Regions from separate parts of the Herbaspirillum sp. GW822-FHT03A08 genome, predicted to be linked through region 1. Evidence: predicted binding sites of a transcription regulator. Region 1 holds the regulator's gene; the other holds the start of a gene.
The links. Region 1 encodes LexA, which represses DNA repair genes until DNA is damaged. Its sites were predicted from a motif close to ACTGTATNNNNATACAGT; they were not measured.
Positions count from the first base shown of each region.

Region 2: the regulator LexA is predicted to act here: its motif matches at 3,106-3,123, upstream of recA (recombinase RecA).

Region 1 covers NZ_JBXANR010000003.1:263,148-268,379, forward strand. The annotation lists gene AC1RN6_RS10395 (flagellin N-terminal helical domain-containing protein) at 1-736, opposite strand, end outside; gene AC1RN6_RS10400 (tetratricopeptide repeat protein) at 1,069-3,033, opposite strand; gene lexA (transcriptional repressor LexA) at 3,231-3,884, opposite strand; gene rpsF (30S ribosomal protein S6) at 4,137-4,505, shown strand; gene priB (primosomal replication protein N) at 4,540-4,833, shown strand; gene rpsR (30S ribosomal protein S18) at 4,868-5,152, shown strand; gene rplI (50S ribosomal protein L9) at 5,179-5,232, shown strand, end outside.
Region 2 covers NZ_JBXANR010000004.1:188,530-193,761, reverse strand. The annotation lists gene AC1RN6_RS14085 (aliphatic sulfonate ABC transporter substrate-binding protein) at 1-332, opposite strand, end outside; gene AC1RN6_RS14080 (sensor histidine kinase) at 538-1,143, opposite strand; gene AC1RN6_RS14075 (tetratricopeptide repeat protein) at 1,146-2,774, opposite strand; gene recA (recombinase RecA) at 3,194-4,300, shown strand; gene recX (recombination regulator RecX) at 4,357-4,824, shown strand.

The DNA of each region.
Region 1 (5,232 bases):
CAGCCGAAGCTGCCAGTGCAGTTGCTGTCAGTGTCGAACCAGTTGCGAACAGGTTGTCCAGAGCAGCCTTAGCCGAAGTGTAAGTCACTTGAGCAGAGTCAACCGAAGTTGTCACGCCCAGACCGATCAGACCCTTGGCGCTGGTGCCGATAACGCTGGCGATGGTCTTGTCATTCGACAAGTCCGACAGGGAGATGCTGATTTGATCATTCAGCTTGTTGTCAGTAACATTGGCGCCGACTTGGAAAGTCAGTGTCAACGAAGCCGAAACGTTAGCCGAATCGGAACCAGTACCAGCGCTGGCGCCGGAACCGATACCTGTGAACAGGTTTTGGCCGTTGAAGCTTGTACCGTTCAGAACGCGGAATGTTTCGTCCGACAGTTGCTTGTATTCGTCGTTCAGCGTTTTACGATCTTGTGCGCTGTTCGAACCGTTAGCTGCTTGAACTGCCAGCTCACGCATACGTTGCAGGTTGTCGGTAACTGTGCTCAGTGCGCCTTCAGCGGTTTGAGCCAGAGAGATACCGTCGTTGGCGTTACGTTGCGCAACTGCCAGGCCCTTGACCTGTGCGTTCATGCGGTCGGCAATTGCCAAGCCTGCTGCGTCATCCTTTGCGCTGTTGACGCGCAAGCCGGAAGACAAACGTTGAATCGAAGTATTCAACGACGATTGCGAGGTGTTCAGATTGCGTTGCGTGTTAAGCGACGCAATATTGGTATTGATGACTGATGCCATATTAGTTCTCCTAAGATTTGAGGCCGATAAATCCGAGTTTCAGTGCTTAACTTTGGTTTTTACCTAAAGCCTCAGGCGTTCAAACCGCTGTTGTTAGCTATATCGGACGGTATCGGAAAAAGTTTAATGTTTATCGCAAAAAATTTTTTTCCAATGCTGTCCGACCTAAAACTGCGTGCTTCTATACGTCAAGCAAATCTTATTTCGACGGCATTTCAGAAAACTTTAGTGAGTTTATTTGTAAAAGTTCCTGAAATGATGCGGGGGAGGATTGCATTGCCTCAATGGATAAAGTTGACGCAATGCAATTGGGATGGGTGGTAAGTCTTTGATTAGGCGAGATTTCGTTTCTTTTTGTCGCGCAATACAGCCAGTTCTGATGATACTTTTGCAATGACGGACGGCCAGTCGCCGCGTTCTTGTTGTCTGAAGAGGCGCATGCTCGGATACCAAGGAGAATCTTCCCGGTCATTCAGCCAGCGCCAGTCTGGAGTTTGAGGGAGCAGCGTCCACGTTGGGCGGCCAAGTGCGCCGGCAAGATGGACGACGGAAGTATCGACGCTAATAATCAGATCCAGATTCGCCATGGCTGCGGCCGTATCGGCAAAGTCGTTGAAATCATTGCCAATATTGAACACCGGTAACTCCGGCGGAAGTTTGGCCAAGTCCGGTGTCGCATGACCTTTCTGGATCGAAAAGAATTTGACGCCGGGGACGTTCAATATAGGTGCAAACGTCTCCAGCGGGATCGAACGCTTGCGATCGTTGCCGTGTTCCGGATTGCCGGCCCAGACAAATCCGACGCGCAAGTCGGTTTTATTTCCCGATAGGGTATCTATTTTGTCGGCCCATTTGGCAACATCAGCTGGATCCGCTGACAAATATGACGGGTACGACGGAATATCCTCCACATGGTCGGTTCCCAGCGCGAGCGGCAGGCTCATCAACACATAGGCGCAATCGCACTTCGGCAGCGGATCGTTCTCCCTGACCAGGGTGATCTGATCCGATACGCTGCGAAACAGCCGGGCTAGGGGATCCTTGACGTGCAGGGCCACGCGCGCTCCTTGAGCGAGTAGCATATGTACATAGCGTACGAACTGGATGCTGTCGCCGAAGCCTTGCTCGTGCATCAGCAAGATGTATTTTCCCTTTAGGGAGGACTTGCCGTCCCATTTGGGGATGACGCCGAACAATTTGTGGATCAGTTTATAGACATAGCGGCGCTCTTTGACTTCCAGCCGGCTTTCGTGATTGGCCCAGCCATCTTTGAGATCCCCGGCCAAAAGTTGTCCAAGTGCAAGATTGTGTTGCGCGGTCAGATAGTTGGGTTTGAGGGCCAGCGCATCTTTAAAATATTGCAAAGACGTGGTGGTCTCGCCATAGTCGTACATGGTGGCGCCGATATTGTTCAGCGTTACCGGATGCTTCGGGTCGATTTTCAGCGCGCGATGGAAGAGCGTCATCGCATCTTCGTAGCGATCCTGATTTGAAAACAGGCTCGACGCCAGTTTTGTATAGCTGTTGGGGTCCTTGGGAGCCAGCTCGATGACGCGCTCGTAGTGTTCATGCGCTTTATCGTAGTCCTTCAGCTTTATATAAGTGTCGGCAATCTTGTACTGCGCGTAGATATCTGTAGGGTCCAGCAATAACGACGTTTTGTGGCATTCCAGCGCGTCGTTAAGCATATTCATTTCCTGAAATGCTATGCCGAGATTAGTGTGGGCGGGGGCGAAGTTGATTTGGAGCTCCATCGACTTCAGCAGAACGCCAACGGCTTCCTGATATCGCTTTGCGTCGATCAGTGCTTTCCCCAAGTGGGAGAGCGGGCCCGGCGCGTCCGGAGCGCGCTTTGCTGCATCCTCAAAATACGCGATGGAGGCGTCGGCGTCGTTCTTTTCATGCAATGCGTTTGCCAGACCGACGCGTGCTTCCTTGTTCTCGGGGTCGAGCTGAATGGCTTGTTCGTAGATAGCAATTGCGTCGTCGATGCGGTCTTGACTCAGTACTGCACCTCCCAGGTTCGTCAGGTATTCGGCGTTTTGCGGGTCTGCTTTGATTGCCTTGCGCAGCGCTTTTTCTGCTTCTGCATGGTTGTTTTCGCGCATGGCGATCAGTCCCCATGCATGATTGGCGAAAACCAGGTCAGGAGCGCGCTTGAGGACTTGGGCGCAGAGTTCTTTTGCCTCAGCAACCTTGTGGTCGTCCAGAAAGCTAAGGCATTCACGAACGGCAAGCAGATCTTTGAGGTTGGGCGATGTATTTTTGACGGGCTTGTTGCTGCTACGCGTTGACATTGGAAATCCTTGGCAGGTGATGATGTCCCTGGGATCTTCTTCACTCCGGGCGTCGCGGGTGAACTGATCGCCATGGTGACGGCGCAATTAATCAGTGCATATCATATGATGCAATTTCTCATTTGATTGTGCAAACAGACGTAAAAAAGCCCGCAATTAGCGGGCCTTCCTGGATTGGGGGGAGGGGGCGACTTGCGTCAGTTCCAGCTGCGCAGCAAGCCTACAGCTAATCCTTCCAGTGCAAAATTATCTTCTTCTGCAGATACTTTAATAATGTTGAAGTCCGGGTTTTCCGGCAGCAATTCTATCAATGAGCCGGTTTTGCGATAGCGTTTGACGGTGACATCGTCCCCCAGGCGCGCCACAACGATTTGGCCGTTGCGAGCCTGATCGGTCTTTTTGACTGCGAGCAAGTCGCCGTCAAGAATGCCGGCGTCGCGCATCGACATGCCGCGCACCTTCAGCAAATAATCCGGCTTTGCCGAAAAGAGGGCAGGATCGACGTTGTAATTACTCTCTATATGTTCCTGCGCCAGAATCGGCGAGCCGGCAGCTACGCGTCCGACCAGTGGCAGCGAAAGTTGCATGAGGGCGGGATGCGGCAGCGCCATCTGGCGACCACCGCCGATTGAGGAGGCGCTGTCCCGCAGGCGGATGCCGCGTGATGTTCCGGGGGAAATCTCAATGGCGCCTTTTCGCGCCAATGCCTGCAAATGTTCCTCGGCCGCATTGGCTGAGCGAAAGCCGAGCTCGGTGGCAATCTCTGCACGCGTCGGAGGGAAGCCGGTGTTTTCAATGGCGTCTTTGATCAGATTGAGGATCTGTTCCTGGCGGGCGGTCAGTTTGAGCATGGTGGCTTTCGGGGAAGTTATGCTGGGTGCATAAACAGTCTGTATTTTTATACAGTTATAAAGCAGTGTCAATCTGCAATATTGAAATCATGTCATCTGTGCGGCCGAGTGGTACGGCGGCAATCCAACAGCAAATGCCTGAATGTATTGAGGTTTTTGGCCGAATGTTGTATGATTGCGGGCTTTCCTCTTCCCACACTCGTCTTGACGCCGAGGTGGGCGATTTGTTAATCAGTCCATAAAGGAGTCTACATGCGTCATTATGAAATCGTATTTATCGTCCATCCGGACCAAAGCGAGCAAGTTCCAGCGATGATCGAGCGTTACAAGGGCATCGTTACTGCGCGCGGCGGCAAGATTCACCGTGTCGAAGATTGGGGCCGTCGTCAATTGGCGTACCAAATCCAAAAACTGGCAAAAGCGCACTACGTTTGCCTGAATATCGAAGTTGACGGCGAAACTCTGGCCGAAATCGAAACCGGCTTCAAGTTCAACGATGCTGTGTTGCGTCACCTGACAGTCAAGATGAAGAAGGCCGAAACCGGTCCTTCGCCAATCCTGAAGGCTGTCCAAAAGGAAGATGCAGCAAAGAGCAATCGCGCAGAAGCACCTGCAGCCTAATTGCTGACGCTGCGATAGAAAAGTACCAGGGAGAGTGAACCAGTTTCAGTTTGTTGCCATCATCGCCGAGCGTGACGTCATACGTTACACCCCGGCGGGCATACCGGTAGTGACTGCAAAATTGCAGCACCAGTCGGAACAGGCTGAGGCAGGCATCAAGAGGTTGGTCGAGTTTGAAATCACTGCATTTGCTGCAGGCGAAATTTCAGGCCGGCTTAATCGGGCCGGTCTCGGCGAGATGCTCAAATTCACCGGCTTCATGGCACGCAGAAATCGCAACAGCAAAAGCCTCGTGTTTCACATCGTTGATTTTGAATCTGTAGTTTAGAACCACTCAATTTTTAGATATCAGGAGCCGCAAAATGGCATTCGGTAAAAAGTTCGATAAAAGCAAGTTGAAGCAAAAACGCCAACAGCAAAACCCGCTGTTCAAACGTAAAAAATTCTGCCGCTTCACCGCAGCAGGTGTTGAGCAAGTCGACTACAAAGACGTCGACACTCTGAAGGATTTCGTGCAAGAAAACGGCAAGATCATGCCAGCACGTCTGACCGGCACCAAAGCACACTATCAGCGTCAAGTTGACACCGCGATCAAGCGCGCACGTTACCTCGCGTTGCTGCCATACACTGATCTGCACAACGCGTAATTGACGACGAGATATAGGAGAAAAATATGCAAGTTATTCTGTTGGAAAAAGTCGTTAATCTCGGTGGCCTGGGCGAAGTT
Region 2 (5,232 bases), on a different contig from region 1:
TAGGTCAGTTTCGCGCCCGCTGCCTGCGCAAACACCGGCACGGTGTCGGCTACGTCTGCGCTGAGATCGACGCCGCCGACATTCAGCGCTTCCAGCAACGGCAGACCGCTGGAAAACTCATGCCAGCTGATCTTGACGTTGAGCGGCGCCAGCAGCTTTTCCAGCGTGCCGTTGCTCTTGATGATGGTGAGCAGCGTTGACGATTTCTGATAGCCGATACGCAGCGGCGTGGGTGAGGTTTTGGCGCTTTGTGCAAAGACGGGCAATGCAAGGCTTGCACTGCCGGTGGCGCTGAGCAGAGCAATGGCCTGGAGCAGGCGACGGCGGTCCATGTTGTTCTTTTCCCTTTTTTGGTCGAATCCGGGCCGGCAATTGACAGGCAATTGCAGCCACTTTGGGATCGACTTTACGGACGAAGTCCGGCGAAAAGAACGATTTTTTTCGCGCTTGCTTATTTGCTTAGCGCATGTGTTGCAGGAGATGCGGAGGATCGATCCGGCGCGCCTTCGGGGCAGACGCCGGATGAAGTCGGGTGAATTACGGCAAGCGCAATTCGAATTGGGCACCACCGTCAGGGTGGTTGGCGAGCAGGGCTTCGCCTTTTTTGTCGCCTTTGTGATGGGCGCTGGCGATGGCTTTGCACAGATCCATGCCGAGGCCGGTCGACGGCTTGGCTTCGTGCGTGCCGATGCCGGGACCGTCGTCGCGGACGCTGAACACCACGCCGCTGCCGTCTTTATGGCAACCAAGCTCGATGCGCGTGCGGGCGAAGCGGGTGGCGTTCTGAAGCGCGGCTTCCAGCGCCAGGCCGACCAGGTTTTCATCGAAGAAGGCAATCAGCGGCATGCCTTCTTGATTGATGACGACTTCCAGGCCGGTCTGGTTGATGGTCAGGTGACGCAGCAATCCTTCCAGGAAGTCCTGCGGCGACAGCGCTTCAACTTGCGCAGTCAGACCTTGCGACGAGGCCTTGTACAAGGTCAGGAAACCGATCAGCTTTTCTTGCAGGGTCAGGCAGGTGGTATGTGCCTGGCCGGCGCGTTCGTCGGTCGCGCCGTCTGCCAGCATGCGCAGTTGGCCTTCGAGAACGCCGAGTGAGTTTTTGATGTCGTGAACAATAATCGCAGCAAGTTTGGGATCCATGGTCAGCTTTTCTGAGCGGCTTTTGCTACCGCTTCGCGTAAAAATTTATGCATCTTGCTGACGCGGTCATTGCCCGGTATCAGACGATCTAGAGTGTTGAGGTAGCGATTGACGCGCTTGACGTATTCCTGATGGATGCCGCGCTGGCTCATCCACAGCAGGTGCAGCTGGGCGGCGGCCATCAGGACGCCGGTGTTTTCCGGCATGCTGTGCAGCGCTTCTTCCAGCTTGGCCAGCGATTCGTCGGGCTTGGCGCTGCGCATGAGCGCGTTGGCTTCCGAGATGATCGACATACATTGCTTGACTGCGCCGTCGACCAGTTCGTCGGCCATGTTTTCGCGGCCACTGTCGATCAACACCTTGCGCGCCAGCGCCTGCAGCGTTTTGTTTTCGTGGTCCGACTTCACGGCCTTGGAGATCAGTTCGGCGCCTTCGTCATCGCGGCCCATCGAGAAGGCCGCGCGCGCCAGCGCCAACGTGGCCATTTCGGAGGGCACGCCGCCGGCCGATCTCATCGCGCTTTCAAATTCTTTTTCGGCAGAAATCATGTCGCCGCGCTGCACGTGCGCCTGGGCAGCGACGGCCGATTGCGCGGAGGTGAACATCTTCGATTCGGCATAGCGCTTTGGCGCGGCGGCCAACAGTTCCAGCGCGCCTTCGGCGTCACCGGTGTCGACGTGCACCTGCGCCAGCGTCAGCAAGTCGCTCGGTTGCGCCGTCAGCGAACCCTTGGTGTGTTTGAGCACGCGATCGAAGGCGGTCTTGGCCTGTTCGAGATCGCCGACGCGATAAGCTGCATCGCCGACCAGCCGGCTGCGGCGCGCGGAAGGGATGATTTCCGACGAACGCGACAAGGCGTCCAGCGCTTCATTCTGATTGCCCTGGGCTTCTTCGATTTGCGCCAGCAGGTCGTAGGCTTCAATGTATTGCGAATTCTGCGCCAGCACGTCTTGCACCAATATCTTGGCATCATCCAGCTGGCCGGCGACGATATTGCAGCGCGCCATGCCGACCTTCGCCCAGACCAGATCGTCGCGCATTTCCAGCGCTTGCGCATACACGGCGCGAGCTTCTTCAATGCGGCGCAGCTCAATCAGAAGGCTGCCTTTGGTCTTGAGGATGTCGACGATCCACTTCGGCGCAACCTTCAGTACGTTGTCGCACTCGACGATGGCGCCGGCCTGATCTTTGCGCTTGAGTTTTTCGTTGATCGGCAGCAGGGCGTTCTGCTTTTCCAGCAGGCGATCGATACGCTCGGCCAGTTTGGAAGCCGTCAGCGGCTTGAGCATGTACGCATCTGGCTGAAACTCGGCGGCGCTGGCCACCAGGTTGTAGCCGCTTTCCGCCGTCACCATGATGAACATGGTGGTCGGCGGCAACATGTGTTGGGTGCGGAAAAACTCCAGCAACTGCTGACCGTTGGTTTCCTTGTTCAGATTGTAGTCGCAGACGATCAGGTCGTAGGCAGCCGCCTCCACGAAGCGGATCGCTTCATCGGGCGTGCCGGCCTGGTCGACTTTCGTGATGCCAAGCTGTCCCAGGTGCATGCGAATGTTTTGGCGCATGGTGGGCATGTCATCAATGATGAGCGAACGCAGGCTGCTGATACGGCTGAATGGAACCAGGGTCATAAGGGGCGATACGAAAAAACGTAATATTACTAGCTAGAAATGTATATCAGATACGGTGAATACCCATGGAAAAAACGGGTATTTAACGCAATTTGTTCAAATTATAGAGGCTGAAGGCATTTTCCTCACTGCGGTGCGTCGTTTTGTCCTGCCTTCCTTGTCGTGTTGCAACAAAGCAGGTATGAAATGACGGCGGCAGGGCGGCTATAATCGGGAGCGCGATACTAACAGACATAAGAAGCAGGCTGATTTCTTTCGCCGTGGTGCCTTCAGGGCATAACGTTGTTTTTAGCGCAAATCTGCAACAGCAGAAAAAGTGCTTGCACGAACAACTGTTTTTTTATACAGTACTGCTTAACCAATTCATTGATCTGCGGATTCGCGGATCCAGACGATTCTCCTTGCTGAAAGAAACTCCTATGGACGATAAAAAAGCCACGAATGCCAGTAACTCGGAAAAGGGCAAGGCACTCGCCGCTGCTCTGGCGCAAATCGAGAAGCAGTTCGGCAAAGGCTCGGTCATGCGCATGGAAGATGGCGCCGTTGTCGAAGAGATTCAGGTCGTGTCGACCGGTTCTCTGGGACTGGACATCGCGCTGGGCGTCGGCGGTCTGCCACGCGGTCGCGTGATTGAGATCTACGGCCCTGAATCGTCGGGTAAAACCACGCTGACGCTGCAAGCCATTGCTGAAATGCAAAAAATCGGTGGCACTTGCGCTTTTATCGATGCGGAACACGCGCTGGACGTGACCTACGCTCAACGACTGGGCGTGAATCTCTCCGATTTGCTGATTTCGCAACCGGATACCGGCGAACAGGCGCTGGAAATCACGGATGCGCTGGTGCGTTCCGGCGGTGTTGACCTGATTGTCATTGACTCGGTCGCCGCGCTGACGCCACGTGCTGAAATCGAAGGCGACATGGGTGATTCCCTGCCAGGCCTGCAAGCGCGTCTGATGTCGCAAGCCCTGCGCAAGCTGACCGGCAGCATCAATCGCACGAATACCACCGTCATCTTCATTAATCAGATCCGTATGAAGATCGGCGTCATGTTCGGCAATCCGGAAACGACCACCGGCGGTAATGCGCTGAAGTTCTATGCTTCCGTCCGTCTGGACATTCGCCGCACCGGTTCGATCAAGTCGGGTGACGAAGTCATCGGCAGTGAAACCAAGGTCAAGGTAGTCAAGAACAAAGTCGCACCGCCGTTCCGCGAAGCGCACTTCGACATTCTTTATGGCGAAGGCACATCGCGCGAAGGTGAAATCCTCGATCTGGGCGCCGACGCCAAGATCGTTGAAAAGTCGGGCGCCTGGTATAGCTATAACGGCGAACGCATCGGCCAGGGTAAGGACAATGCGCGTAACTACCTGAAAGAGCGTCCTGAACTGGCACGCGAAATCGAAAACAAGGTACGCGCTTCCCTGGGCGTGCCTGAGTTGGCAGCAGCAGGCGCTCCGGCCGCTGCAACGCCGGCGCCAACAGGCAAAGGTTCTGCAAAGAACGTAGCCGCCGAAGAATCCTGATGTCGTTGTACCTCGCTCGAGTCTTGTCGGTTGCAACGATCGCGACGGTGTAACCGATGCCCAGGCCGCAACTCAGCCTGAAGGCACGAGCGCTCAAATATCTCTCTTCACGTGAGCATAGTCGTCTGGAACTTGCGCGTAAGCTAACCCCTTACGCGCAAGATGACGACGATATCGAAGCCTTGCTCAACTGGCTCCAAGAATCCAAATTTCTCTCGCAAGAACGTTTTTCCGAATCGCTGGTGCATCGGCGCGCGGGCCGCTACGGCAATAATCGCATTTTGTCTGAGCTGAAAAGCCACGGCATCAACGGCGAAGCGCTGGGTGATGCGAAGCTTGAACTTGCTCAAGGCGAGACGCAGAGGGCTCGCGAGGTCTTGAGTCGCAAGTACGCAGCAGCGCCGGAAGATGCCGAGACACGCGCCAAGTGCATGCGCTTCCTTCAGCAACGCGGTTTTTCTCATCGGGCGATTCAGGCCGCAGTCAAAACGGCGTGGAGCGATGAGCCTCACGATGATGATTAATCAGCGTCGTTGACAACCGGCCGCACCGTGATGCTTTCCCCGGACGTTAGCCGTTAATCCCGAAGTCTTGCGGAAGGACGTGCGCTTCAGGTGATTCTGCAATTCGTCCTTGTCTTCCACTGACATGAATCTCTGCAAAATACCCGGTAGTGGCTGATCCGACTGCCTAGCCGGGCGGAGCTGTGCTAAAATCTCCGGGTTTTTGCTGCGCCGCATTAGCGGCTGTCATGGCAATCTTTGCGATGACGACACGCAATGCGACAACGATTAATGTTGATCAAATGGCATTCTCTATGCCCAACGCACTGTCTGCACCTTCTACTAAGCAATCCGCGAGGCTTTCCAGCTTCGGCGTGCCCCCGTTCGGGCGGGCTGCGCAATCGCGGGTTCTTGCCTCCATTCGCGCCG